DNA from 2 places in the Paenibacillus sp. FSL K6-2393 genome. Region 1 is predicted to be linked to the other one. Evidence: predicted binding sites of a transcription regulator. Region 1 holds the regulator's gene; the other holds the start of a gene.
What was found. The regulator LexA, encoded in region 1, represses DNA repair genes until DNA is damaged. The targets are predictions, from matches to a motif close to CGAACATATGTTCG.
Positions count from the first base shown of each region.

Region 1 (15,541 bases):
CAATGATACGTTCTGGTGGTACTTTTATACCCAAATTAATGATCCGGTAACCGTTATTAGACAGGATGATTTCAACCAGGTTTTTACCGATGTCATGCACATCGCCCTTGACCGTGGCCAGAATGATCTTGCCTTTAACCGAAGTCTCGTTCTTCTCCATGAATTGCTCCAGATATGCTACAGAAGCCTTCATAACCTCCGCACTCTGCAACACCTCAGCTACAATTAACTCATTGTTGTTAAAGAGACGACCTACTTCCTCCATCCCCCGCATCAGTGGACCGTTAATCACTTGAAGTGCTGTGTATTTGGCAAGTGCCTGTTCGAGATCTGGCAGCAATCCTTCTTTACTTCCTTCTACTACATATGAAGCGAGACGCTCTTCTAATGAAAGGTTCGAGATTTTTTCCTTCTTCTCAACCTTTTTGTTACGGAACGCCGCTACGAACGCCGCCAGTGTGTCATCATTCGTGTTATATAAAAGCTCTTCCGAGAGCCTGCGTTCTTCTTCTGGAATGGACGCATAACGCTCCAGTTTCTCTGTGTTCACGATGGCATAGTCGAGACCTGCTTTGGTACATTCATACAAGAACACAGAGTTCAGCACTTCACGACCTGCTTCAGGCAGTCCGAATGAAATGTTACTGATACCGAGTATCGTATGACATTCAGGCATCGCTTCCTTAATAACTCTTATACCTTCAATGGTTTCTTTGGCTGAACCGATGTACTGTTCATCTCCGGTACCAACCGGGAACACCAACGTATCAAAAATCAGGTCTTCTGGTTTGAGTCCATATTTGTTCACTAGCAAATCGTAAGAGCGCTTGGCTACGTCAAGCTTGTCTTCCCGACTAATCGCCTGACCTCGTTCGTCAATCGTTCCGACAACAACCGCACCACCATATTTATGAAGCAACGGCGTAATCAACTCAAATTTCTCTTCGCCATCCTCAAGGTTAATGGAGTTAATTATCGCTTTACCTTGTGAGTACTGAAGGGCCAGATCAATTACTGAAGCATCCGTCGTATCAATCATGAGAGGAACCTTAACTTTTTTCACAACCAGTTCAAGGAACTTCACCATGTCTTCAGACTCTTCACGGTCCGGATCTTGTACACACACGTCAACAATGTGCGCTCCATTTTTCACTTGAGCACGAGCAATTTCCGAAGCTTCTTCATATTTGCCTTCTACAATGAGTCGTTTGAATTTCCGTGATCCCAGCACGTTCGTACGCTCACCAACCATGTACGGACGATTGTCCTGTTCAATGTAGATTGGTTCTATACCAGACAATGCCGGTGGATGTGTTCCGTTCATTTCTCTTGGGGGGTACTGGGCAAGTGTATCGCGCATCGCCCGAATATGTGCAGGGGTTGTCCCGCAACATCCACCAGCAATATTCAACCAGCCCTGTTCGGCAAAAGCACCAATCTTCTGAGCAAGCGAGTCTGGTGACTCATGGTAATTACCGTTCTCATCCGGAAGACCCGCGTTCGGGTAACAACTAACGGCAACCGATGCCATTCCAGAAAGCGAGCGAATGTGATCACGCATGAACTCAGGACCCGTAGCACAGTTTAGTCCTACCGAAATTGGGTTAAGGTGTTCTAAGGATATATAAAAGGATTCGATGTTCTGACCCGCAAGGGTCGTACCCATCGGTTCTATCGTTCCTGATATCATCAGGGGCAGTGTAACGCCACTCTGTTCGAAGGCCTGCTGAATTCCAATGCTGCCTGCTTTTACATTGAGGGTATCCTGTGAGGTTTCGAGTAGTAGCGCATCAACGCCTCCCTCTATTAAAGCAAGCGCTTGCTCCAAATAACTGTCGATAAGTTCCTGGAACGTTACTCCCCCAGTTACAGACAGTGTTTTGGTTGTTGGTCCCATCGCACCTACCACATAACGTGGAGATTCAGGTGTAGAGAAACGATCAACCGCCGCTTTCGCAATTCTGGCTGCTTCCAGGTTGATCTCACGTGCCCGATCCTGAATATCGTACTCAGCAAGTACAACGGATGTGGCACCAAATGTATTGGTTTCGATTAAATCGGCTCCAGCCTCCAGATATTCTTCATGAATGCGCTGGATCAGCTCTGGACGAGTAAGCACTAACATTTCATTACATCCATCCAAATCTTCGCCGCCAAAATCTTCGCCAGTCAGATCAACTTGTTGAATCATGGTCCCCATTGCACCGTCGAGGATTAATATTCGTTGTTTTAATGCATCGTGTAGACTAATCTTATCCAATATCTTCACCCCCGCAAAACGTTAAATCTTAGTTTAACAGAAACTAACTTAATGTGAAAGATCGGGTTTGATCCCGAAAGATGGCGGGTTTGCACGAATATGAACGGAATTTGAGAATCGACAAAAACAAAGCAATCCGATATAATTCAATTAAACCAAGTGGAAAAGAGGGAAAGAACATGGCTGAAATTGTTATCCGAAATACGAACGAACGCATCACTGGTGACGAAAATGTTCGAAATTTCTTGAACAAATACGAAGTATTATACGAGAAGTGGGACGCATCCAAACTGAACACTGATCTGCAAAATAACTTTGGATTAACTGATGAACAGAAAACTGAGGTTTTGGAAACTTACGATTATGAAATCAGAGATTTGGCTGCACGTCGTGGATACCAGATCTGGGATGTCATCACGCTGTCCGAACAAACACCAGATATCGAAGAAAAGCTGGCCAAGTTCGAAGAGATCCACACCCACGCTGAAGATGAGATTCGTGCAATTGTCGCTGGTAAAGGAATCTTTGTTATCAAAGCTACAGACGATGTAGGCTACTTTAATGTAGAATTGTCTCCAGGAGACGTTATCTCTGTACCTGAGAATACACCGCACTTCTTCACTTTAATGGAGAATAAACAAATTATTGCTGTACGTCTGTTCATCGAAAAAGATGGCTGGATTGCAGATCCATACCCTGATCCTACTTTTATCAAACAAGCCTAACACTCTCGTGTTACAACTTGCTTAACCAAAACCCCTGTTCAATTGAACAGGGGTTTTCGCATATGCATATGGAGAGTATTATACAACATCGTTGCATTATATAAAATAATGCGGGTATTTCGCCTTAATCGATTCCTGTTCAATAACAACTAGTCTAAGATGAGCTTCCATCACCTGAACAGCTTGCTCAGTCTGCCGCTCTGTGATAAGCCGATAAATCTCTTTGTGTTGGGAAATAATGACCTCCAGGTTGGAGTCCTCCGCTAGACGTAATAAACGCAACCGATTAAACGGAATATTCAGTTGTTGCAACATTTTCCATGTTCTCAGCTTCCCCGTGCCCTGGAACAAAATCTGATGAAACTCTTCATCCAGTTCAAAAAGCCGATAGAAATTGTTTTTTCCTATACAGACTTCCTGCATTGCAATGTTGGTTTCAAGTCGAAATCTGAACTCTTCAGGAAAAGAAACACAAGCCAAAGTCACGATTTCCTTCTCCATCTTCTCCCGCATAAACCTGCCTTCTTCCACATGCTCCAGATTAATATGAGAGACGATCGTTCCACTCTGGGGAATAATGTCCAGCAGTTCTTCTTCAGCAAGCTTCATGAATGCTTCTCGCACGGGTGTTCTGCTCACCTGCAGTTCATCTGCAATCTCTTTCTCTGAAATCTTGGTACCCGGCTTAAGTTCCAGATGAAGAATTCGTTCTTTTAACAGGTTATATGAATATGCCCGGGTCGAGCCTCTAATTTTTTGATTAAGTGACATGCCTAGACCTCTTTCTATCAGCCGTATTCATTCATCTTAGCACAAATTACCGTTCCACTTATATATCGGTGTGAAACGGTAATCTGGCCAACATCAACTATATTATTGCTTGTTTTCTTTGTAGGCTTTGTACGTATCATTTGCCAGCTTCAGATAATTAGATAAACCTTGACTCTCCAGCTCTTTGGCAAATGTATCGAATTCAGACAAGTTCCGCTCACCCAAAATAAATTTAAGTGTATTTTGATCCGAATAGTCTTTCAGTGGTGTACTCAGAAGTGTCACCCGTTCACGGTCCTCTGAAGAGTAAGGAATCGGTGGTTCTGCCGGGATCACTTCCTTGGTATCCTTCATGTCTTGCTGGAATTTCAACTCTTCTTCACTAAACATCGATTGCAGCAGATCTGTGGTACCCCCGTAGGCAAATACTCCACCAGAGAATCCATAGTCAATACGCAAGTCTTTCGTTCCTTTCGGATTCAAGCCATTGTAGTTCACGTCTTCTACCAATTTACGTGTTCCGCCCTCTTTGGTAAATGTTTCGCCTTCAACGCCCCATTTGGCAAACTCTTGACCCTCATCGCTGTAGTATAACCAATCAATAAATTGCATAATAGCTTTGAAGTTTTCGCTTTTTTGAATTTTCCCGGAGATCATAACACCGTTTTCAAGTCTGGAGCCGGACATTAATTGCCCTTTTGGTCCACCAGGTACTGTAATCTTTGCAACTGAGTATTTACCTTCTCCCAGCGTTTTGTTCATATCATTTCGGTGCAGCACCACCGTTTGGGAATTACCATTAATCATGAATGATTTGCCGGATACAAATTTCTGTACAGCCTGATCATCATCCTGTGTAAAGCTCTCCTTATCGAGCAGCCCTTCGGATACCAACTTGTTAAAATACGTTAGCATCTCTTTGTATTCTGGTGTTGTAGCCGTGTACACAAACTCATCCTGATCTTCCTTATACGTCAATCCGTTACCAAAACCCCATCCAGCCTTGGTACCAAAGCCAGTAGCAGCGATGTTCAACGTACTATTAAATTGGAATCGGTCCGAAAACGGAATGGAATCCGGATAAATCTCTTTCAGTTTCTTCGCTGCATCATACAATTCGTCCCATGTGGTCGGGATGGCAATGTTATTTTCTTCAAAAACATCCGTTCTTACGAGTAGTGTGTAATCTGGCCATACTTCTTCATGCAGACCCGGGAGTACATAGTACTTTCCATCTTCCTGTCGAAGTCCTTCAAGTTCATCTTCTAGACCCCATTTTTCCACTTTATCCTTGAAATTTGGCATCAAATCAATATAATCACTAATTGGCAAGATCGCACCGGATGATACAAATGCAGACTCTTCACCAGGGTACGTTTTCGGAATAACCAGTGGTGCATCACCAGAGCTAATCAACAGAGATCTCTTCTGAGGGTAATCACTCATGGGTACAATCGTTGGCTCAAGCGTAACACCCGTCAGTTCGGTAATTTTATTAAAAAGTAACCAGTCTTTTTTGTATGGATAACTAGGTTGATCACTATATAGTATGGAGAGATTAAATGGCTCAGTCGCCTTGAATGTATCCCCTACATTGTACGTCTCCATCGCTGCCTTGGTTTGAACTTCTGTGATGTCACCTCCAGCTCCGGTACCGCTGCTACATGCTGCCAGAACAACGGTCATCATTGTTGCCAACACCATTTTACCAACAAACTTACGTGGCTTTTGATTCATTTAGGTTATCCCCCTGAATTTGGTTTAGGTTGACCTTGCCTTAAAACTTTTTAATCAATCACTAAAAGTAATCATGTGAATCTTTCTATATAAATTGAACTATTCATTTACATAAAACGGAGAGGACAGAAAAAACCTGAAAAAGCGAAGCGCTCGCCTTAAAGCTTTCTGAAAGAAAGCTTCATCGGAAGCATATGCTATCACCGGATTTTCCCTTTTAAAAAGGGAATCGAAAAAATCTGGGGATAACAGCGATTGAAAGGTTATTCTGTCATCGGAGTGTTCCGTGTAAATCATCTTTAGTTCAATTTATATAGATGCTGCGTATTACTGTTTAACAGACCCTAACATGATACCGGTTACAAAGTATCTTTGGACAAATGGATAGATGGTGAGTATCGGCAAGATGGTTAATACCATCGTTACTGACTTAATATTGGCAGCAATCTGTGTCAGGTTATCAGCTGAGGTTGCACCGGCAGATGCCCCGCTTGTCGCTCCTGCAATCATATTGCGCAAATAAATGGTGACCGGGAACAGTTCTTTTTTGTCCAAATACAGAAAGGCTGGGAACCAGGAATTCCAATGACCTACTGCGTAGAACAACACCATGGTTGCCATAACTGCTTTACTAAGCGGCAAAATAATGCGTAACAAGATCCCGTAGGTGTTCAAACCGTCTATGGAGGCAGCTTCCTCCAGTTCTTCAGGCATATTTTCAAAAAATGACTTCATGATCAGCATGTTGTATATGCTAATTGCGCCAGGAACAACAAGTGCCCACATGGTGTTGTTGAACCCAAGGGAATTAATCAAGACATAGTTTGGAATCAATCCACCACTGAAGAACATCGTGAATACGGCGAACATCGTCAGAAACTTGCGACCCATCAACCTCTTTTTGGACAGAGCATATGCGAAAATAGTCGTCATGAACATGGAGATTAACGTACCTACTACAGTGTAGATAATCGTATTTTTATAATTGGTCCAGAACATGCTGTCACGCGAGATGGTCTTGTATGTCTCCACATTGAATCCTCTTGGAAACAAACTAACCTTACCGGAATTAATATAGGACTCACTACTGAAGGATTGTGCCACGACATTTAAGAATGGATAGAGTGTTATGAATACCACGAACAGCAGAAAGATGACATTGAATACTTTAAATACCTTGTAAGATCTGGATTCCTGCATGATGCTCCTCCTTTACCATAAGCTTCTTTGTGTCAGTCTGCGTGAGATGGCATTTACGGAGAACACCAGGATCAGACCGATCAGCGATTCGAACAAGCCAATTGCGGTAGCATAACTGAAGTTACTGGATTCCAATCCGACCCGATAAAGGTAAGTGGAGATCACATCAGATGTCTCGTAGATCAACGGGTTGTACAAGAGTAAGATTTTTTCAAATCCAACAGCCAGGAAATTACCCATGTTCAAAATCAATAACGTCACAATCGTTGGCAAGATCCCTGGTATTGTTACATGAATCGTTTGCTTCCACCGATTGGCACCATCGATACGCGCAGCTTCATACAAAGAATCATCAATGGTTGTCAGTGCAGCCAGATACAGAATTGCTCCCCAACCCATACCCTGCCATACCTCAGAAGTGATATAGATTGTTCTGAACCATTCAGCCCGCTGCATAAAAGGAATATTGTCTCCGGTAAAGAAAGCCACCAGCCCATTAATGGAACCATTCACTGCTGTCAGCTGCAGGATCATACCCGCAACGATAACGATGGACAGAAAATGAGGCAAATATGACGCGGTCTGTACAAACTTTTTGAATCGTTTACTCTTCACTTCGTTAAGCATCAAGGCAAAAATGATTGGAACCGGGAATGTAAAGAGTAACGCAAGTCCGCCTAACATCAGCGTATTACCGAATACTCTCCAGAAGGTAGGGTCCTCAATAAACATTTTGAAGTACCTTAATCCAACCCACGTTTCTCCAAATATACTTCCCCCGGGAACAAAACGTCTGAACGCAATCACATTACCAATCATCGGCCCATATTTAAAAATAAGGAGATAGATGATGGGAAGGATTAATAGTGAATACAGCTGCCAGTCTTTGCGGAACAAAGTTGCTGCCGTTCGTAATCTGCTCTCTTTACGTAAAGATGTCATGGTTAACGTTGTTTTAGCGGTTTCCGACTCCATGTGTTTTCACTCCGATCCAGGACTTGATAAGTAAGAGTAATTCATGTACAACTCCCATCGTTTCTCCTCTTGTAGAAGACAACCAATCCTTCAACTTCACCCCCACTACGAAATAGATAAATGCCAAATGTAAGCGATATCAATTTGATGTATTATGTAAAATCACACAATCCAAGGTGCTTCACATCATTAATTAGCACTTACTAAGTGGTGTGATCTCCAAATCGAAATAAGCTTTTTCAAAATATTAAGCGCTTACAATCAATAGAAAATAATTAGCAATAACTCCCTGCTTCCATTTTAATGAAGTAAGTCAAAAAGAAATTGCTTTAGGACAATCTAAATACTAGTCATACTAGTATGTTAGTTATATTCTAATCCAGCTTCCCCCTAATTTCAATAACTTTTAGTAAAAAAAATGGAGATCTCTTTTAACAAGGTAATTTAGTCAACAAGCTCAAATAAAAAAACATTGGTAACTTCAAGAACGACATCATCGTTCATAGAAGCTTCCAATGTCTCAGGGTGCTGAGGAAAGATGTTATAGCTGATCTGCTTAGAAATTAGCAATAAGCTGATTTAATTCCGATAAATGCGTTATTTCATGGTCTGGCGCATACGTTTCATTGTTGGTCTTATGCTCACGGTTAATCCATACGGATTGGATGCCAGATGATAAAGCACCACGAATATCAGTCGTTAACTTGTCTCCAACCATCATGCTCTCTTCGGGTTTAACACCCAGTTTATTCAAAGCATGTTCAAATATCGACGGATCTGGTTTTCCTTTTCCGAAGTTACCCGAGATAATAATCTCATCAAAGAAAGGAGTCAATTCAGGTACACCATCCAACTTCTCTTGTTGCAAAGCAGGACAACCGTTCGTTAACAACAACAGTTTGTACTTTCCTTGTAACTGGCGCAAGGTGTCCATCGTTTCTTCGTATACATGAGGTCTGGATCTCCGTTCTACTCCAAACTGCGCGGCCAACTGTTCAGCAAGATCTTCCCGATCTATACTCAACTTCAACAAGCCACGACGCCAGGATTCTTTACGGTAAACTGGAGCAAGTTGTTCCAACTGACGGAACTCAGGTTGATCCCCACCAGTAAAGTTCGCCCATAGGCCTTCAAACGGATTGATTCCAATCATTTTGGTAAAAGGAAAGGTTTCATATGATTCATACAGTCCACGTGCCTCATTACGAACAGCTTCTTCAAGTTCTTCTGGTTTGACCCCAGTCTCTTGCGCTGCAATTAGACAAGTCTCATGAAAAGCTTCTCGAACACTACGCTCATCCCACAATAAAGTATCATCTAGGTCGAACAAAATCGCTTTTAACGCCATTCCGATCATCTACCCCTTTATGCAATAATTACTTTTCGACGGTTTCCACGGTGATCTGGTGTGCTTTTGCAAACTTCAGCAAACGTTCTGCAATCGCATCTGTATCGTAACGGTTCAATAACTTGGTGAACACCCATCTTTTCCCGCGACTGTTATGTTCGATAACAACTGTACCTGGTTCAATTCTGAATTTGACAATATCGTCAACCCCGATTGAACGTTCACGATTACCCTTCGTCGTGATAATCCGATTACTGCTAATCTTGATGTATGGACGGCGAAGCATGAAGATGACTGCCAAAAATACGTAAAGCAGCATCGTCACCCAGTCCCAGGTTGTCATCGGAGCTTGCACAAGGAACGTGCTCATAAACAGATACAAAAAGGCGAGACCGATCAAAAATATAGGGAACAACAGGCTGCGCCCCTTAAAGACTTCTTCACCTGGTGTACCTGTGATTGGTTGACCACTTTTTTTGCGTTGCTGATTTAACTGCTTGGAATTTTTCTTAACCGTTCTCTCGAACGAACGCGACATGAGAATCCCCCTTATGTGTCTTTGTATCGGCTTACATAATTGCAAACCAACATTTCCCCCTATAAATTGCACACTCAAAATAACAGGAAGAAACCTAAATATCATAATGATATCATTAGGTTTCGTTAGTGTTTGAGTTTGCCTTGGTGGCCTTTGTCATTCTCATCATCAACAATCTCAATGGTATCCAGTTGTTGTCTGAAATTGCTGCGAATATTGCTCAAATAAATCTCTCTTAGCTCGGCACGTTCAGCAAGTTCTTCCTCCGACAATCCAGTGGACTTTTGCTTACGAGCCAATTCGTTAATGCGTGCTACCAGACTATCTATATCCAAGCTTGTCCCCTCCAAAAATACAAAGTCATATTAACTTTGCCATTATAAAGGCAGCTTGTCAAGCTGACACGCGTTAACACTCATTGATGTGCATTTTATTCTGCAAATTGCGGTAGAGCTAGTACTTGTCCCACTTGGATGGAAGTTGTATGAAGTTGATTCACTTTCTTAATTGCTTCTATATAAATACGTGTATCCATATTCGTCGGTTTATGTTCCAAAGAAATACTCCATAATGTTTCCCCTTGTGAAATAGCTATCTTTCCTCCAGGCAGAACATCATTCTCATTGCCAGCAAATACAGTTAAAACGGTGCTACATCCAATAAATATAATCAAAGAGGTAATGGCTACCTTTAACATCCATGAAGAAATCTTGAAACGCGCTAAAACATTCTTGTAGTTCCCTATTTTAGTCTTCACCAGTTCCGAATTCATTGGTTCATAAATGCTTTGATAAGTAGAATATCTCATTAAATACCCGCCTCCAAACGTTTGTTCCTATCTGTTGAAATCAATATAACACGAACACTTGTTTTGTTCAATAGATTTTTAGAACAATTGTTCGCTTCTTTTTTGAAGGAGAAATTTCTTAATTGAAGTTCTTTTGCAAAGCATTTGCAGTATTATGCTCTGCCTTTTGGACAAATTCGGTTCTAAAAGTTAAAAAACACTGATTTAATGCCATTTTATTTAGAACTTATGTTTGTACGAACGGAGGTTCTATGTTATAATTTTCCCAAACGTTACTAAAATGGGGTTGATACGGTATGTCGAAGATATCCAGCAGGCAGCAGGCTATTCTGGAGTTTATACGAAATGAAGTCCGGTTGAAGGGGTATCCTCCTTCCGTACGGGAAATTGGTGAAGCGGTTGGACTGGCTTCCAGCTCAACAGTACATGGACATTTGGATCGTTTGGAGAAAAAAGGTTTGATCCGACGCGACCCTACCAAGCCAAGAGCCATTGAGCTTTTGAGCCAGGAAGAATCTGAGCATTCTCATCAATTTGCTCATAGCGTTGCACGTATTCCTGTCGTTGGTAAGGTTACAGCAGGGGTTCCAATCACTGCAACTGAGAACATTGAAGACTACTTCCCTCTTCCTACACATTATGTAGGCGAACAGAAAGTGTTTATGCTTTCAGTAGTCGGAGATAGTATGGTGGAAGCTGGAATCGTTAACGGAGATTATGTTATTGTCCGTCAACAGCAAACTGCTGATAACGGTGATATCGTCGTTGCAATGACTGAAGACGATGAAGCTACAGTGAAAACGTTCTATAAAGAAAAAGATCATATTCGCCTTCAACCGGAGAATGCGACCTTCGAACCTTTACGTTTGAAACATGTTAGTATTCTGGGTAAAGTCATTGGCCTTTTCCGAGATATTCATTAATATTTAACTTGAGTAACAAAACTAGATGTAATGAAATACGAAAGAGGTTGTCCTGATCAACAGGACAACCTCTTTTTTTCATGTTTATGTTATTTTAGCGGCTAATTATTCACTGCGTTTCAGAACACTCTTGTGATGCGAGAACACATCAAAGCTCTGTTGTCCGTGATATGAGCCCATACCGCTCTCTCCTACACCACCAAACGGGAGATAGTGTGAAGTCATATGAGAAAGTGTGTCATTAATACATCCCCCACCGAAGGATACTTGATTCAGAACCTGATCCTGCAGTTGCTCATCCTGTGTGAAGAGATATAACGCCAATGGTTTTGGCCGGCGAACAATCTCATCCAGCATAGGATCCAGGTCACTGTACGTAAATACAGGAAGAATCGGACCGAAAATCTCTTCTTGCATGACAGCTGATTCCCAGTTCACATCGCCAAGTACAGTCGGCTCAATGAGCAACTGCTCACGTACAGAACGTCCACCAATCAGCGTTTTGCCATCTGTAAGGAACCCCGACAACCGATCAAAGTTACGCGCATTGACAATGTGCGGGAAATCAGCGTTCTGTAACACATCGTCCCCAAATTTATATTTGATCTCTGCGCCAATCAGATTGATCAATTCATCATGAACTTGTTCATGTACAAGCAAGTAATCCGGAGCAACGCAAGTTTGCCCTGTATTCAGGAACTTACCACGAACAATACGCTGAGCCACCAGCTTCAGATCTGCATCACTATGGACAATAGCAGGACTTTTACCGCCCAACTCAAGAGTTACAGGAGTCAGGTGCTCAGCAGCTGCCTTCATAACAATGCGACCAACACCTGTGCTTCCTGTGAAGAAAATATAATCAAACTTCTCTTTCAACAATACTGTGCTGGCTTCAACTTCCCCTTCCATAACGGCAATATACTCCTGAGGGAATATCTCCTGAATCAGATCATACGTCAGACGAGATACGGCTGGTGTTAATTCAGAAGGCTTGATAACTGCACAGTTACCGGCTGCAATTGCTCCAATCAGTGGACCAAAGGCCAGTTGGAAAGGATAGTTCCAAGGTGCAATTATAAGAGCCACTCCGTATGGTTCAGGGTAAATGGTGCTCACCCCATCCGGCATAGCCGAATTGGTTGGAACTTGTTTGGGTGCAGCCCATTCCTGCAGATGTTCTAATGCAAAATCCAGTTCACCCAGAACAATGCGAATCTCGGAACCGTAAGCTTCCGCCTCAGATTTGTTCAAATCTGCCCGAAGTGCATCTTGAATCCGTTGCTGATACTTTTCAATTCCTTTTCTAAGCTGTTGAAGAGCATTAATTCGATACTCGATATTTTTAGTTTGTCCTGTATAAAAAAATGTACGTTGTTCTGTCACTAGTTGTTTTGCTTGATCCATATTAACATCTCCAATTAATTATTTAAAATTAAATTGCTCAAAATTTAATTAAAGTATACCTCTTCTATATGAAACTTTCAACATACAAATGAAACATCCATTTGTATATATTGGAATGATGGTTTGAATTTTAAAAGAGTGAATGTTAGTATTCCTTTCTATTTCGTGGCTATCAGAATTTCTAAGGAAGTTTGATTTAAATCTTTTGTTTCAGACAGTTTAATGCACTGTAAGAAAGAATTCTAATTTCAGTTTCTCTTTAATGGGTTACTAGATAATGACAATGGTTTTTGCGCTGTTACTAACATGAATTGATACATTTCTTCAAAATAGAAATGTTTAGTTACCACATATAAAAAACTCCCCTTTCATTAATGAAAAGAGAGCTTTACGATTATATATCGGTGAACGAATACATCATGTTAAAAGTAAGCCATGGTTACAGACAAACATAGGCTTCTTTGGTGACCCTTTTATCTGCTTCCATCTATATAACTCATCATCAGTTATTTTAAGTTTTCCACGCAATCATGTGCCTAGTTTCGTGTTTTTTATGAATTGCCCATACCTTGATTTGATGGTAATCAACAGGCTCTATTCTTAAACATCCCGGGTTTGCACACTTTCCACCAGTCTCACTAAGAAGTTTTTTTGTTTATCTAGATAGGTTTTTCCTTCTTTATGCAACTCCCTAGGATAATTCGCGTAATAATTACACTATCCTGTCCGTTATCTTAAAACTATTTTTAAGTCTAATTCCGCTGGGCTACACTTAATTGGAAAGAAAACATAATACCTTTTTCACCAAACTTGATTTATAGTCTTAATTGCTACGTTTGGAATCTTTTTAATCGCATTCTTTACAGGTATACTGCCCGGTTTTATACCAGCCTTCAAAATATCTGTAGCAGCTTGTCTGGTAAGACACGAAAAAACCAACGTTTTAACTTCATCATCTTTTGGATTATAACCACGCATGTGAGCAATGGCAGCTATCACTCGTATTTGCACGTACATTAATCAGCTGGTTTAGCTACTGGAAGAGTGACAACACCACCTACGCCAGTTAGAAACCTGCTTGTTACTCCTTTAATGTTTTGCCAACGGATTAAAGCATCAATTGCTTTATCGGTTGAGCTTTGCTTTTTCGTAAGACCACTCTATCAATTTATTTAGTTTCTGCTAAGTAGTTAAATATTTATCTAATCGGTAATCGAAAAATGAACTTGTACGAATAAAACAAAAAAGCCGCTATAATAGCGACTTTAATGGGATATTTTCTATCCGACATAAATAGATTTAATATTCGTTCACTGGACCACAACCAAAAGGTTGGCAAGTCTGGATTGTCGAAGCGGTATCAATAAAACCGGTATAATCATGATATTTGTAATAATGATGGTCTTTCCTGATGAATAAAGTCGCATTAAAATCACTATGCTTAACATCTCTAGTATATGTTTTTGTTACCCAATAGGCTCTGGGTGCATCCTTAGAAAGATAATAACCACCGATGCTTACAAGTATGCCCGCTATTCTACCACCTACAGGTCCTCCTATAAAGGAAGCAAGTATACCTGCTATTGCAGAAGCAGTTGCATATATTATCTCTGTGGAATTTTCTACTTTGCCTTTATATACATAACCGTCTGCTAATGCTTGTGGCGAGAAACTGAGATCTTCGTGAATAGGTTTTATTTCGTTTGTAGCATAATTCACTTCGCCAGTTTGAAGATTTTCATACTTTACTTTAGTCTCATCAACTTTTGTAATTTTTAACTCATCTTTACCATTTAAATCTGTTGCAATATAATAGCTGTCATATTGAATTAATGTAGAACCGTCTTTAAAAGTGATGGAATTATCGGTTGTACTTTCGACTAGTTCTAAAAGGCTATTTTCCACTTGAAGTGCTGGTAAAGAATTTGCCTGATCTTGAGCGAATGCTGGAATTGAGATAGATGTAGAAAGCATGACTCCGGCTAAAAATGTTTTAGCAATTTTCATTGTTTGTATCATTTTAGTCCTCCATTCAATTCTAATCTTTCTTTTTTCTAAAAAAATCGAATTTGATTACGTAATCAAACAAAGATGTAATCACAATAGCCCCAATTGGAATAAACAAATAAACCCAGAACGGATTATTTGGAGCTTCACCAGGCGGAGAATCTGTTAAAATAAAGTAAAGAACAATGCAATAGATTATAGCCAATACAATACCTGTTATGTTTCTATTTTTCATAGTTGCTCTCACCTCTTGTTCACAGAATCAAGTATTGTATTTCCAACTCAAAAATATTATAACATAAATTTGGTAAAATTTCTCTTATATACCTTAAAGTTTTTAAATAATATTTATGATGATAGCTTTAACCAGTATAATCCCCTTTGCTCAACAGCTATTTTCAGTACTATATTTCGTTTTTTTAATATCTGACTCCCTATCTCAGCGTTTCAGTTGCTATATAATAATATGTAACTTCTCATGCGCTAGGATACTAAATGATATTTTCAGTTAAACGCACAATGATTAGACACATCTCTATTCCGACACTTGGTACAAGGTACAAGTTCTGGTCTCGAACTAAGGACATGAACTATAAAGCTAAAGTATGGTCAAATTCTCTGAAATAGGGTAGAATTGTTATAGTTACTTTCTCAGCGATAAAACAAATGTAGTAGACTAAACATAACTTTCGGAGCCAAATATGACTCCTGCACAAACGAGCCTTATATACAAAGGCTCGTTTTTTGATGTATCTTGTAAAATATCTTTTCTGTTACTAATTCGAAGATTTTCCTTTTTACATCTTTCAACAACAACATTTTACTGCTCTGTTCGATACTTT
Region 1 is NZ_JBBOCU010000001.1:2,897,969-2,913,509, reverse strand. It holds gene metH (methionine synthase) at 1-2,260, opposite strand, end outside; gene MHI14_RS12865 (cupin domain-containing protein) at 2,440-2,985, shown strand; gene MHI14_RS12860 (GntR family transcriptional regulator) at 3,082-3,756, opposite strand; gene MHI14_RS12855 (ABC transporter substrate-binding protein) at 3,859-5,493, opposite strand; gene MHI14_RS12850 (carbohydrate ABC transporter permease) at 5,821-6,693, opposite strand; gene MHI14_RS12845 (ABC transporter permease) at 6,706-7,635, opposite strand; gene MHI14_RS12840 (HAD family hydrolase) at 8,225-9,016, opposite strand; gene MHI14_RS12835 (hypothetical protein) at 9,045-9,554, opposite strand; gene MHI14_RS12830 (DUF896 domain-containing protein) at 9,680-9,889, opposite strand; gene MHI14_RS12825 (LysM peptidoglycan-binding domain-containing protein) at 9,985-10,362, opposite strand; gene lexA (transcriptional repressor LexA) at 10,659-11,285, shown strand; gene MHI14_RS12815 (aldehyde dehydrogenase) at 11,391-12,692, opposite strand; gene MHI14_RS12810 (hypothetical protein) at 13,494-13,670, opposite strand; gene MHI14_RS12805 (adenosine deaminase) at 13,992-14,699, opposite strand.

Region 2 (15,541 bases), 1.8 Mb from region 1:
GGACCATTGGGTTAATTCACCGTGCGGATGACAAGCTGCCGCTGGTTGCCCAGTCCTTTCGTTCATTTTTGCTTCATTATTTTGGTTTACAACAAAACAATACCCCATCCGATTAACGGTGGGGTATTGTTTTTTGTTTTTTCTTGTATTAGGTATCTGATTAATCGCGGCTGTTGAAGATTCCGATGTAACGAATCAACTCAAGCAGTGAGATCAACGCTGCAGCAACATAAGTCAAGGCTGCGGCATTCAGAACTTTTGCAACACCTTTTTCTTCTTCATTACGAATGTACCCTTCGGATACCATAATCTCTCTAGCGCGATTACTTGCATTGAACTCAACCGGTAAAGTGATGAGTTGGAATGCTACAGTTACGGAGAAGAAGATGATACCGATACCTACAAGGTTCATGGCATTGAAGATGAATCCTGCAATCAACAGGAATGGAGCTAATCCGGATGCAAAGTTCACAATTGGGAAGATCCGGTGACGCAGTGCCAGCATCGGATAACTTTCTTTATGCTGAATGGCGTGGCCAACTTCGTGACACGCTACCGAAACAGCTGAGATTGAGTTTTCATAATATACTGGTTCTGATAAACGTACAACCCGATTGATCGGATCATAGTGATCAGAGAGCGTGCCGCGTACAGGTTCAATTGGAACATCGTGCAGGCCGTTAGCATCAAGCATCTGGCGAGCGGCATCGTAACCAGTCATTCCGTTCTGGTTCGGTACCTCCGACCAACGTCTAAACGTACCTTTAACGCGAAATTGCGCCCATAAAGAGAGCAAAAAGGCGATAATGATCAATACGAACATACCGTTATTAAAACTCATATTCATTCCTCCGCTTTCTAAAAATAAGCTACATCATGGTGTTCTCAAGCAAGATTTTTAGTGCCTCCATTGTACCGGCACTTTTGGTGAGGAGTCCTGCCATCATTTTACGTGCTTGTACAGGTTTCATCTCTCCAAGTAGCGGTTTGAGTTCGTTAACCTCTCGCTCAAGTTGTTGTACATGAAGCTCCAACGTTGTCAGTTTGCTGGCAACTTGTTCTTCTGTACTAACCAGACGCCACTTCTCAAGAGATTGCTTAATCTCGTCGAGACTATACTTCTCTTGTTTCATCTGTACAATACGTTCAAGCCTCGTTAAAGTTTCATTACTATAGAGACGATAATTTTTTTGTGTACGTTCTTCGGGAGCGATTAGTCCAAGCTTTGTGTAATAATCAATCGTCCGTTCACTAACACCAGCGGTCTTGGCAAGTTCGCCAATCCGAAAAAGTTTCATATCCCCAATGATATTCACCTCGCTTGCAAGTTCAAATGTAGGGAATTGTAGTTTCCACTTGTGAATTTCTAGACTACGCCCAATTTTTCTTACTAATAAGTATGATACATGATCTTTAACCGTACAGTCAAACGTTATGCTTTGGCAATCAGCATACTGCATTTCTATATCTATGTACTCATAGAATGTGATTATGTACTTAAGTGCAAGAAAAAGACGTATGACTTTATTCCCAGAAATAATTTTCAGTTTTGATGAAAATACTCTTGTCAACTTTCCTCTCTTCTGCTTATAATGACATTAAGAGTTTCACGTTATGTGAAGAAACTTAACATAAGAGGGAGTGGGGTATATGAGAAAGAAATGGTTGGTTTCCATGTTAGTAATGCTTACTTTGTTCGCTTTTCCGGTCAGCGCATTTGCGGCTGCGGAGGGTCCGACTAACATTGAACTTCAAAGTGGTTTGAACTCAGCCTTTACGTTTCTGGCTGTTGTACTGGTGTTCTTGATGCAAGGGGGATTTGCTTTACTCGAAGCGGGTTCAACACGAATGAAGAATGCAGGACACATTGCGGGTAAGACCATCCTGACATTGGGAATTTCAGTTATTGCCTTCTGGGCTTTGGGTTTCGGTCTTGGTTTCGGTAATGGTAACAGCTTCTTTGGAACAACAGGATTCTTCCTGAGTGGTGACAAGATGGCTGCTTCCTTCGAATCACTGGCTTTCTCCGATGTTCCACTGACTATTAAATTCGTATTCCACCTCGCCTTTGCGGCGGTATCTCTGGCCATTGCCTGCGGTGGTATGGCTGAACGTGCAAAGATGAGCGTATATATTGTTTTCGGTACTCTTTATACCATTATCATGTATCCGGTTGTTGCTCACTGGGTATGGGGCGGCGGCTGGTTGGCTGAGCTGGGTATGCAAGACTTTGCAGGATCGACGGTTGTTCACTTGACTGGTGCGACTGCAGCATTGGTAGCGACCATCTTGTTGAAACCACGTATTGGTAAATATAACAAAGACGGCAAACCTAACATCATTCCAGGTCACAACCAAGTGTATTCCGTACTCGGGGTTATTATCCTCTGGATCGGTTGGTTCGGATTCAACCCAGGTAGTACATTATCTGCCATGGGGGATGGATTCTTCGGTTATGTTGCATTAACTACTAACGTAGCTGCTGCAGCCGGTGGTGTTGCTGCGCTGTTGATCTCATGGGCAGTACTTGGTAAGTCTGATATTCCTAGCATGTTAAACGGTGTGCTTGCGGCACTCGTTGCAATTACAGGAGCATGTGCATTCGTTGAACCTTGGGCAGCGCTGGTTATCGGTGCTCTGGCGGGTATCATCACATTCTTCACAGCACAGTACTTCGATCGTAAAGGAATTGACGATCCAATCTACGCTTTCTCCGTGCATGGTATTGCGGGTATGTGGGGTGCGATCTCCACGGGCTTGTTCGCTACTCCTGAACTTGCCGAGAATGCTGGTGTAGGTCAAGCGGGTCTGTTCTATGGCGGTGGATTCCACCAATTGGGCGTACAGCTTCTCGGTCTGGCAGGTGCTTTTGCCTTCGTACTGGTAATGTCCTTCATTATTCTGGGCGGAATGAAAGCAATCATGGGCATCCGTGTTACTGAAGAAGAAGAAACAATGGGTTTGGATATCAGTGAGCACGGTACTTACGGATACCCTGAACAAATGAAAAATGTAGATTCTAAATCCAATGGTGGTACGTTCAGCTCCTGAGGTGAATGATGCTGAATCATGCTTCAAGGAGGCTGGACATGATGGAACCCATCTCGTATACAAACTATTCCTGGTCTTATCAGGGAATCGATGGTGCGGTGTCTTCTCAAGAACTGCGCCAGGCACGTGTGATATTACAGAACGAGCTCCAGGAATTGTTGTCCGCTTCCTTGTCGCCGATCGAGTGGTACCAAACGGTAAATGAACTGCATGACCGGATTGCACGGAAAGCAGTAGAGTTATGCATTCAGGGGATGGTTGAGGAAGGCTTCGGCCAACCTCCCGTCCCCTATGCCTTTATCGTATTTGGCAGTTCCGGCAGGGAAGAAGCAACGTTATGGAGTGATCAGGATAATGGCATGATCATTAGCGATACTCCGCATGAAGGTAAAGAGGAATATTTTGCTCAGCTCGGACAGCGAATGACGGATATGTTGGAAGAGCTTGGTTACGCCAAATGCGAAGGCAAAGTCATGTGCTCTGAGCCACTCTGGAGAAAAACGCTGGCGTCATGGAAGCATCAATTAGCAGATTGGAGCTCGGATCTGAATTGGGAGCCCGTTCGTAATCTCATTATTGCTTCAGACATGCGTTTTGTTGCAGGTGAGCAAAGTCTGGCGGAGGAATGGATCACGAGTTTTTATGAACAGTTCAGACTGGTTCCTGAACTTTCGGATGCAGTTCTTCGCAATACGGTTAAACATAAAGCTACATTAAATGTACTTGGACGTGTGGTCACAGAACGATTTGGTGAACATGCAGGCGGATTTGATGTTAAGTATGGTTTGTACATTCCGCTGGTGAACAGTGCCCGTTATTTGGCTTTGCAACATGGGATCAAGGAGTCATCGACGTTAAAAAGAATGGAGAGATTGAATTCACTTGAAGCTGTTCCATTTACATTACTGGATGCATGCCAGCGGGCCTTCTTAGCCGCTTTGAAGTTTCGCCGAAGTACACCGGTTGTCATCCAAGGGGATTTGCAACATAGCAGTGGGTTCCTGGATGAGAAACAGATGAAACAAAAGCAGATTCATTATGAGCTCAGGGATACGCTCGGGTTGGTACGACGAGTGCATCGTGCTTTGCAAAGACAGTTGCGTTTTGCAGAAAGGAGACGTCCATGAGAGAGCCGGCAAGGGGCAATACAGGATTCTGGAATTCGCTGCGTCAGGGAGGGGTTCCTTCCGCCATCGCTTCCATTATGGGAGCCCCTACGGCGCAACACATGGCGTTTATCCGCTCTATGATGAGAGAACAGCGCAGACCTGAGGTTCTGCATACGCCTCTAAATGAGCTGGACGCAGTTGTATTTGATCTGGAAACGACGGGTTTTTCGCCCCAGCATGGGGATGAGATTATCTCATTTGGTGCGGTCCGTATACATGGTGGTGTGGTACTGGAAGGAGAACAGTTCTATACGGTGGTGCAGTCCAAGACTGCGGTTCCGGAACATATTACTGAACTTACAGGTATTACGCAGGAGATGACGCTGGACGCACCAACTTTGCTGGAAGGGCTGCATGATTTCATGTCTTTTGTAGGTGGAAATGTTCTGATTGCGCACGCAAGTGCGCATGACCGAGCTTTTCTGAATGCGGCTCTGTGGCGGACTTCAAAGGTAAGGCTGACACATCGTTTAATCGATACGATGATGTTGGCCCGCTGGCTTGAACCGAGCAGGCCGGGGTATGGTCTGGATGAATTGCTGGAATCCAGAGGCATTCCGATCTATGGGCGTCACCATGCACTGGAAGATTCCAAAATGACTGCACAATTATGGTCCTGTTATTTGGAGGACATGATGCGTAAAAATGTGGAGACCTTGGGTGATTTGTATACCCAGCTAAGTCACGCATAACGGAACGGGAAGCAGATTGTATGAAGGCACAACGCGGTGTGCCGGATCTTGCGGTTTTTTCGAGGGTTCAATCAGATAACCGTTCAGATGCATATGAGATCGCAACCCGCTTGTTAGGTCGGGTGAGCCGATGAGGTACATCTGAAGCAAACCGGCGAAGGCCGGAAGAGCTTGCAAGTCCTCTAAGGAAGGAACAGGCCTGGTCTCCGGATGAGAATGGAAGATGCCAATGAGCTTGGGCTCGGAGAATACGCACCGAATCCATTCGGCATCGTCCAGAGTAAAATGGTGCAGCGGGTCAGGTGCTACGTTACGAATGGGCTGAAACCGACTGATTCGTATACCGCCCGCTGCGGTTTCACCCAGCATAACCCCGCAGGCTTCTTGCGGCAGCGAAAGGAACATGTGCTTTGACATCTCTTGTTCTACGGAAGAAGGGATGTAGAAGACGTTTTGCTGCCCGTGAAGTGCTGCCATTTGTATTCACCCCTCTCTCTTTGGCTCCTGCTTAGGCAGGAGTCCTTTTTCATTTTATTTTCTGTAATCCGGATTGTAAAATTTTAAAGGAAAAGGGTACAATAATAAAGAGAACATTTGGCAATCATGTTCTGGTGAACTGTGATAGAGCGTGGTAAAACACTTAGCATGTGCAGAAATTACGGTTTCAGTTTCAATATGCTAATTATATAAAAGGGTGGCTGGTTATGAAACGAAACATATACATACTCCTTGGTGTTGTCTTGCTGGTTGGTATTGCACTGGCCCAGAATGCGGGTGACGGCATTGCAGCCGTCTTTAAGCAGGAAGAACCGATGCCTACAGAGACGGGACCACGTGCGGGTCTTCTGGCACCTGCTTTTTCTCTGACAGCAATGGATGGAAAGACGTACAGTGTGGGCGGTGCCAAAGATAAGGCCACGTTCGTCAGTTTCTGGGCATCCTGGTGTGAGCCGTGTAAGCAGGAAGCTCCAGAGCTGAACAGAATGGCTGCGAAATACAAGGATAAGCTTGACATGTATGGGGTTAATGTAACGTCATACGATAAACTCAAAGATGCCAAAGCTTTTGTGGATGAGTACCAACTGACATTCCCTATTCCCTTGGATGAGAAGGGGACTGTGTATGCTCAATACAATGGGGTGGCTTTTCCAACGAATGTTCTGATTGACTCCAGAGGAGTTATACAGGAGATTGTTCTGGGCATACTGCCCGAAAAAGAGTTGGAGCGTAAGATTGAAAAGTTAATTGCGAATTAATTTTCTGCAAAGAAAGAAGCCTTTGCATCCATGAATCATGGGTGCAGAGGCTTCCTTTTTATTTTCCGGGAAATAAGCTTTAAGAGCCTGTTCAAAAAAAGCCTTTTTTGAACATACACTTTAATGATTACTTATCCCATGAGCAGGAATAGGGAGTGTGCCCGGCTCATCCTGCAATTTTTCTTGAAGCAAAGCATAGCGGAAACTGTGTACAAGAGCTTCCCAACTTGCTTCAATTACGTTCTCGGATACACCAACTGTGTTCCATGTATTTTCCGTATTTTTGGATTCGATCAATACACGAACTTTGGCGGCTGTGGCATCTTTCTCATCCAGTACACGCACTTTGTAGTCTGACAGATGCATATTGGCAAGTGAAGGGAAGTATTGCACCAGCGCTTTCCGAAGCGCATTATCGAGTGCGTTAACCGGACCATTGCCCTCAGCAGCGGTATAAGCGCTTGTTCCAGCGATATTCACTTTGACAAAAGCTTCGGAAACAACAGATTTTCCCGCCGTTTTCTCTACAAGCATTTTGAATGATTCAAAAGTGAACAATTCTTTCATGTCACCGTTCGCTTCACGAATTAACAATTCAAGCGAAGCATCTGCACCTTCGAACTGGTAACCCTGATGCTCCAGGTCTTTAATTTTCTCAATAATCTGACGTGAATTGGCACTGCTTGGATCGAACTCAAGCCCCAGTTCCTGAGCTTTGGATACAATGTTACTTTGTCCGGCAAGTTCCGAGACCAGCACACGTTGTTTGTTACCAACCAGTTCAGGCACGATGTGTTCATAGGTACGGGAATCCCGCAGGATGGCAGAGACGTGAATTCCACCTTTGTGAGCAAAAGCAGCATTGCCGACATAAGGCTGATTAATCGGCATATTTACATTGGCAATTTCGCTAACATAACGAGCCACGTTTGTAAGTTGTCTCATGGAATCCTCAGTAACACATTCATAGCCAAGTTTCAGTTGCAGGTTCGGGATGATGGACGCGAGATTGGCGTTACCGCAACGCTCTCCATAACCGTTCATTGTTCCTTGAACCTGACGGGCTCCGGCTTGTACAGCGCTGAGTGTGTTGGCTACAGCCAGTTCACAATCATTATGTGTATGGATGCCGAGATGTGCATGAGGCAGGCTTCTATGCAGTGTGGATACGATCTCATGTACCTCGTTTGGCATGGTCCCGCCGTTGGTATCACACATGACGAGCCAGTCCGCTCCAGCTTCGTGAGCCTTGGTCAAGACCGCTTGAGCATACTCTGGGTTATGTTTGAATCCGTCAAAGAAGTGTTCTGCATCAAAGATCACTTCCATACCATTTTGTTTCAGATAGGCGATGGAATCATAGATCATGGACAAGTTTTCTTCCAATGTAGTCTGCAAAGCGGTATGCACATGGAAGTCCCATGATTTACCGACCAAAGTTGCAGCCTGAGCACCAGATTCGATCATGCGCTTCAGGTTGGCGTCTTCACTAGCAACGCTGCCTTTACGGCGGGTACTGCCAAAAGCAACAACCTTTGCGTTCAGGTTTAATTCCTTGACTCTTTTGAAAAACTCAATGTCCTTGGTATTGCTGCCGGGAATTCCGCCTTCAATATAATGGACACCCAGGTCATCAAGCTTCTTGGCAATTTTGAGTTTGTCGTCTGCCGATAAGCTGACACCCTCCCCTTGTGTGCCGTCACGTAAAGTCGTATCGAAGATGGAAATGGCCTTTGACATGAAGATCCTCCTTTGAGATAAAGCGCTCTTTTAAAAGATTGGATTGTAAGTTGGGAAAGCTGTTAAGTACGTTAGTGGACGAATCCTTCGATTCGGCAACGCTACACTGTGTTAAATTGGGTGCGCTGATTTGTCCTAAAGTCGTCAATTTGTATAATTAATTATTATAGCACCATTATAGCCAAATGCTACATAGAAATCGCAGTTTCATGTAACAATTAACGGATTTTAGAGCAAAAAGAAGGATGTTAATCATAATCCGGATGTATGTTATAATTTATTATTGAGTTTTAATTGGAATATATGGAAGAAAAGGAGGGTTGATTTTGAGTTTTGTATGGGAAAATACGGTTATTGCGCTGATCACATTGATCCTTTTTGTGAGTGTAGGCTGGTTAATTATTCGGTCTCTGATCAGTTCTCGCAGAAAATAAATGTTCGTGACTGAATTAACATAACGGGTTTGATATACTATAGAAGAAAGAAATTCGTTTCATTAATTAGTGTGCAAGAAAGGGCGGGGGTTCATGATGTCTTCAGACGGCAATCCTCCAGCGAATGTGGATCAATACTACCCTACAGCTGGACGGGTGATTCTGCATGTCGATATGAATGCTTTCTACTGCTCTGTACATGAAGCCGAGGAACCAGATTTATATAGAGGAAAAGCAACGGCCGTTGCGGGCAGCAGTGAACTGCGAAAGGGTGTAATTGTAACCTGCTCATATGCCGCTCGTAATCGAGGCATCTCAACAGGTATGGTTGTCCACCAAGCCATGAAAAAGTGCCCTGATCTCATTGTGATTCGTCCTGATTTTCATTTATATCGTCAATATTCAAGAGCTTTCATGCAGATTGCGTATAGTTATACCCCTCAACTTGAGGCTACATCCATTGATGAATGTTATCTTGATATTACAGGTTCAAGGCAATTCGGGAATCCAATGGAGATTGCGGAGAGCATTCAGCGTAGAATCAAGGATGAATTGGGGCTGCCATGTTCCATTGGCATTGCACCCAACAAATTATTGGCGAAAATGGCTTCGGATCTGAAAAAACCGAACGGTATCTCCATTTTACGCATGAGGGACGTACCCCGGATTCTTTGGCACAGACCATGCAACGAGATGTTTGGCATTGGCAAAAAAACGGCTGAAAAGCTGAAAAAACTGGGCATTGAAACGATTGGTCAATTGGCCCAGTCGGATGAGAACATGTTGACCGAACTATTCGGAGTTAATGGAACATGGCTCAAAAATTCTGCGAATGGCATTAACCATTCCGCAGTTCACGCGGAACGGGAAGCCAATAAATCCATTGGGCATACAACCACTTTACCGGCGGATGTATCGGATATGAATGAGATTCATCGGGTATTCCTCAATATAAGTGATCAGGTAGCCAGAAGGTTGCGCAAGCACGAAATGTTCAGCCAGGGGATTCAGATTACGATCCGCACACCGGATATGAAGACAATCACCCGATCACGTCTGATGGAAGTTCCTACGGAGGATGCAACGGTCATTTACCGTGAGGCCTGTAAACTATTTGAGAAGCATTGGGGTAGTGGCAAGCCTGTACGCATGCTCGGTGTGACACTTCAGAACCTGATTCCAAGAGAGGAATCCGCTGTACAGATGGACTTGTTCGAATATGAGCAGAAGCCCAAGAAGGACAATCTGATTCGGATTATGGATCAGTTACGTGATAAATTTGGTGAGAATGCTGTTGTGACCGCAGGTATGCTTGGAGACGATCCTTCCGTGCTGCTTCGTAATCATAAAGTGCGCGGTACTTCCCTGCAAAAAGATAACTTGCAAAGTCTTGATTAAATAGGGGATAATAGAGACTTGTGGTTGCAAAATGATTTGTAATTATCCTTACTTTGTATTAATATGTTTCTAGATAAAAACACTGTACGTTTCGAATTTTAGGAGGAGAGAATGTAAATGAGTAAATATACTTGGGTTGAAAAAGACACATGCATCGCATGTGGCGCTTGTGGAGCAACGGCTCCTGACATCTACGATTACGATGATGAAGGTTTGGCAGAAGTTATCTTTGACGGCGATGCTAACCATGGTATCAAAGCTATTCCAGACGACTTGTTTGACGATATGCAGGATGCATGCGATGGCTGCCCTACAGATTCAATCAAAGTAGCGGATGAGCCTTTCAATAAAGAGGGTTAAGTATTTCTTGAATGAACACAGAGCACTTTCTTTTGTCTTAACGACAAGGGAAGGTGCTTTTTTGTCTTCATTTAACTGTGATCTTATGACATGTGAATCAAGGACGATTATTGTCGAAAACCCTTTTTTCCACCGGGTACTCAAGTCCTATGGATTCAACGCCTGGTTATGCCGATATATAATGATATACGGAAAAAGGTGAATAGTGGAGGATCGGATGCAAAATACTCATCTAAGAACATATGTCAAGAAACATCCAGACAATAAAATGGCTTGGTACTTGCTTGGAAAGGAGTACTTGGGCGAAGGACAGGAGGCCAAAGCCAATTATTGTTTTCAGCAAGCGGGCGAGGTTTACGAAGCATTTGAACGCAGTAAAGCTCCTGCTGACATCTGGGTGGACTATCAGGAGAAATTGGTGGAGATGTCTGAGCAAAAAGAGAAAAAACAACGTAGACGCAAAATGTGGCTTACGTTGTTCATGCTGCTTGTGCTGGCAGGTCTGCCACCTGCGGACGCTCCGGGTTTCAGTCGTGAAGCGGCCGATGCACTGTCAGCAGCACTGGAATCCACGGATGAAATCCCTGACCCAGTAGGAGCGGATCAACAGGCTAGGACCGCATCCATTCCACCAAGTAATGTGTTCACCGCTGCGGCATTTGGTGGAGGCAACCATGGCGAGGCTGCTCTCGCAGCTGCCTGGTCCGGGTCTGGCCCAAAAGTAGAGACTTCGGCTGTACTGGGTATGCAAACCTCGGATGACTGGTCTTTATGGAAACGAAATATGCCTGTGAAATACGTAGTACAAACTAATACAAGTGGTAAATTAACTGCACAGAGTTATGATGCCAAGCAATGTAACTGTGAACCTCCTGAAGTTACGCCGAAAATCAAAAAGATGGCCTTGGCGTGGACCGCCAAGCAGGAAGCCGCTGCATCATTATCAAGTGCAATCGTTGCCTATCGCAAAAAAAATGACGCTTGGCCCAAGAGTGTAACGCAAATGGCCCAGCCATTTCCAAATAATATTCTGGGAGAGACTGCGCCAGGGATGACCGAGATGTTTCCGAAGCTGTTAGCTTTGCATCAAGGAAAGGCACAGGAAGGAAAGAGCGATTCAAATGGTAAAGAGAGCGGTTCAACATCTTCGAATTTGTCTCAAGGCAAAAATGCCGCTTTTGCAGATACGCTGGGAGGTCAGCCTTTTTTGCAGGAACCGCTGGAGATTGTCATTGATAAGGATAAACATAAACTTGCATTAATCAGTGGGGATACCATTGTTCGTATGTATGATGTGGGACTTGGCGGTGATCGAACACCGGAGGGTTCATTTGTCATTACAGATAAAGTGGTCAATCCGAATGGGCGCTCGAACGGTGAGTTTGGAAGCAGAGGTATGCAGCTCTCGAATACAAATTATGCCATCCATGGGACCAGCGAGCCAGACAGTATCGGACTGGATGAGTCCCTTGGATGTGTGAGAATGCGTACAGGAGATGTAGAAGAGTTATTCGCTCTTGCTCCGCAAGGCACTCCGGTACGTATTGGAGAAGATGTACTGCCAGATCTGACGCTTGTTCCAGAAGCAAAGCAGCGTTATCAGCATACGCTTGTTCCAAAGCAGAATAATCCGAACAAAACGTATCACTGGCTGAATTGATCTGTTTGATATGTAGAATCAGATGGATTCAGCCTGAATCATCTACATGTTGGCAATAATGATAAGAGCACCAATGATGATGATCAAGCCGCCTACACTGGCTGCAGTCCATGCAATGGCTTTGCGATTCACTTCTTCTTTCTTTTGCTGTAATGCAGGTGGTTTACGTTTGGGAGCCATGAGTTATTCCTCCTTATTGGAATAGAACTGGTGTAGAGTAACCATGCTCTCATTGTAAAGAATTCAACTCGTCATTTCCAGTGGGCGGGTGGATTTCTTGTGAGCATTTTGTATTATTCGATTTGTGCTGTCTATGCGCAAACTACTTTCCTTTTTAATAAGAAACAGATAGACTTGTGTGTAGAGTGTTTTTTTACATATGAAAAGACGGAAAACGGCTTTTTGGCGTACCGGAACAGAACGGAGTGAGTGATTTGTTATACAGAAGTCTTGCTAAACCTTTGTTGTTCAAAATGGACCCTGAACAGGCCCATCATCTGATTATTGGCGGCCTTAGTGGCATGGGCAGCATCCGTCCGGTTCCTTCCGGACTGCGTGTGATGTACGGCGTTCGTGAAACGTCTGATCTGGCTGTTGACATGTTTGGGTGTCATTTCCCTACACCTGTTGGTCTGGCTGCGGGTCTTGACAAAAACGGACAGGCCGTAACGGGCTTTTCTTCCATCGGGTTTGGATTCATGGAAGTGGGAACCGTGACGCCACTTGCACAACCAGGTAACGATCAACCACGGCTGTTCCGTTTGCCTCCAGATGAGGCTTTGGTGAACCGGATGGGCTTCAACAATCTGGGTGCGGAAGCGATGGCAGGAGAACTTTCACGTCTACAGGATCGGCGTATTCCAGTGGCTGTTAACATCGGCAAGAATAAGGCAACGTCTAATGAGGAAGCTCACCTGGACTATTCGAAGTGCATTCAGGCATTATACGATTATGCTGATCTGTTCGTGGTTAATATCAGTTCACCAAATACACCGGATTTGCGTAATCTGCAACATGGGAATGAATTGAAGGAACTGCTCGCTGCGGTTATGAACGAGATGAACGTGCAACATGCACGAGCGGGCGGAGCGACCAAATCCGTTCTGGTGAAGATCGCACCGGATGTAAATGATCAGGAACTTGAATATATGGTTCGCACAATTGCAGACAGCGGTGTTGCTGGCATTATTGCAACGAACACAACCATCAGTCGTACAGGACTTTCCCACCAACATGCAAAAGAGACTGGCGGTCTGAGCGGTAAACCTCTGCGTGAGCGTTCTACGGAGATTATTCGCCAGATCTATCGTCAGACTGAAGGCAAACTTCCGATCATCGGTTCAGGTGGTATTTTCACAAGTGAGGATGCTTACGAGAAAATTAAAGCCGGAGCAAGTCTGGTCGAAATATATACAGCATTAATCTACGAAGGACCTGAGGTGAATCGGCGCATTCATGCCGGTCTGCGTGAGTTACTGCGCAAGGACGGTTATCGTCATATCTCTGAAGCGGTTGGTGCGGAGCATCGTTAAGAAGGAATGTGGATCCCCGGATTGAAAATATAGAAGCATGGAAGAGCGTAAAATGGTTCGGGACTCTTCCCCCCACCAAACATCATGTATAATGGAATAGAACAGGGGACGCTATAGAGACAGGAGGCATAAGCATGGACGGTAGAGACTGGGGTACATTTTTACTTCCTTATGAACAAGCGGTAGAGGAATTAAAAGTCAAGTTTAAGACAATGCGGGCGGAGCTGAAAAAACGGGAAGAGTATGCCCCGATTGAATTCGTTACCGGTCGTGTCAAAAAAATATCCAGTATTCTGGAGAAATCCAGACGACTGAATGTGTCGCTTGATGACGTGGAGACAGGCATTGAGGATATTGCAGGTATCCGTATCATGTGCCAATTCGTAGACGATATCCGTCGGGTTGCCGAATACATTCGAGGCCGCAAGGATCTCACGGTACTCATTGAGAAAGATTATATTACGAATTTCAAAGAGAGCGGTTATCGCAGCTTCCATATGATTATTGAGTATCCCGTTCAGACGGCTCTGGGACAAAAGATCGTATTGGCCGAGATTCAGATCCGGACACTTGCCATGAATTTCTGGGCTACCATTGAACATTCTCTGAGTTACAAATTTCGGGAGAGCTTACCGGATGACATGCGAGCCAGGCTGAAAAAAACAGCTGAGGCCGCTTTTGTACTGGATAATGAGATGTCTGCAATTCGTCTACAGATTTTGGAGGCGCAGAAGGCATTTGAGGATGATTCCAATATCGTGTCAAGAACATTGAATATCATTCATCAATTGTACTTCTACCACCTTGTCAGCGAAGCGATTGAAGCACAGAAGCGATTTAACGATTACTGGGAACGGCATGATATGGAAGGGCTCAAAGACTTGCTCGATGACGTGAAGAAACTTCTGAACAACGCCAGAAAGGGCGAAAACCCGGATGAGCATCTATGAGCCACTGTACATTGACTACTTAATCTACTTCAATCGGGATCAGGATTATTTCGAGTGCCATGAGGTGCTGGAAGAATTGTGGCTTGAACGTAACCGGGATTCTCTCTATAAAGGGTTGTTGCAAATTGCGGTTGGTTTATACCACTTCCGGAATGGCAATCTCCGCGGAGGAACGATGATGTTACAGAGCTCGCTTGATCTTCTGGAATCTTATCCTGCTACAATTCTGGGCATTGACCTTGGGACTTTGGTACGGGATGTACAGGAAATCGTGAAGGAACTGTCCCTATCAGATGTTCAGTCTGTGACTTACAGGGATTTGTCCATACGAATTGTTGATGAGGTCTTAGAACAGGAGATATCTAGAAGATCGCTTGAGCTAAAACCTAATATTCCGCAACGCCGGAGTCCTACCAGAGGGCGAATATACGAAGAGAAGATGAAGGCGATGGATCAGGGTAAAAGTTAAGCTGTTATCAGCGTTAACATCCAAATGAGCATCCCATGGATATGAAGTTCCATGTATATGAAACACCCCGACGATTCCTGTAAAGGGAAAGATCGGGGTGTTTTTGAATGTTGCGTCATATCCAGATGATTGCAGGTGGCACAGCCTGTCCTTCAACAGAACAGTGTCTGGTGATACAAGTGCCTGATTGTAGATACTTGTGGAAACTGATCTATCAGTTAGCTTGCTGAAGGAGCGGCACTACCTTTATATTTTTGGAAAAATTGTTTGTAATCATCCAGTGTGTAGCCTTGGTCACTGCCATTCTCTTTCAGTCCGCCAACCATACGGTCTTTCTCGACACCAGCCTCATAATAGACGAGTGTAGGCGTGAACTCGATATTGTAATCGGTCCATCCTGCTTCGAATTCACGCAGATTGAACTGCGGAAGCTCAATACCTTCACTGTCAACCAGTGGCATCAACTGAGGTGTTGTTGCACGGCAATGCGAGCAGTCGGAAGCAAAGAAATAAACAAAAAAGCTGTCTTTGTTATCGATTTTGGCTTTGAGATCAGTGGGTACAATAATTTGTTGATAGTTGGGATCACTAAGTAGCTCCCGTGTAGCTGGATTAAGCTTGGAAGCAGCGATTCCATAAGCATTTTCCACTGAATCCATCTGTTTCTTGGATTGCTGGTCTACGACAACCAGTGCTGCAATCATAATGATTAAAATACCCAGGAATATAAGGATCGCAGCACTTTTCTTTTTCTTCTTGGATTTCATTGGACATCCCCCATCGATCATATCGAAATATAGTTTGGGCAAAAATAAAGGTTGGGATAATAT
Region 2 is NZ_JBBOCU010000001.1:4,705,722-4,721,262, reverse strand. It holds gene MHI14_RS20765 (LysR family transcriptional regulator) at 1-116, shown strand, start outside; gene MHI14_RS20760 (zinc metallopeptidase) at 161-841, opposite strand; gene MHI14_RS20755 (MerR family transcriptional regulator) at 870-1,298, opposite strand; gene MHI14_RS20750 (ammonium transporter) at 1,651-3,051, shown strand; gene MHI14_RS20745 (DUF294 nucleotidyltransferase-like domain-containing protein) at 3,093-4,178, shown strand; gene MHI14_RS20740 (exonuclease domain-containing protein) at 4,175-4,912, shown strand; gene MHI14_RS20735 (M67 family metallopeptidase) at 4,898-5,389, opposite strand; gene MHI14_RS20730 (TlpA family protein disulfide reductase) at 5,617-6,168, shown strand; gene cimA (citramalate synthase) at 6,289-7,908, opposite strand; gene MHI14_RS20720 (DNA polymerase IV) at 8,439-9,740, shown strand; gene MHI14_RS20715 (ferredoxin) at 9,858-10,100, shown strand; gene MHI14_RS20710 (L,D-transpeptidase family protein) at 10,318-11,760, shown strand; gene MHI14_RS20705 (hypothetical protein) at 11,803-11,940, opposite strand; gene MHI14_RS20700 (quinone-dependent dihydroorotate dehydrogenase) at 12,195-13,292, shown strand; gene MHI14_RS20695 (GTP pyrophosphokinase) at 13,427-14,242, shown strand; gene MHI14_RS20690 (DUF309 domain-containing protein) at 14,229-14,711, shown strand; gene MHI14_RS20685 (thioredoxin family protein) at 14,930-15,478, opposite strand.
Region 2: MHI14_RS20720 (DNA polymerase IV) is a predicted target of LexA. The motif match lies at 8,336-8,349, and genes of this name have one in related genera.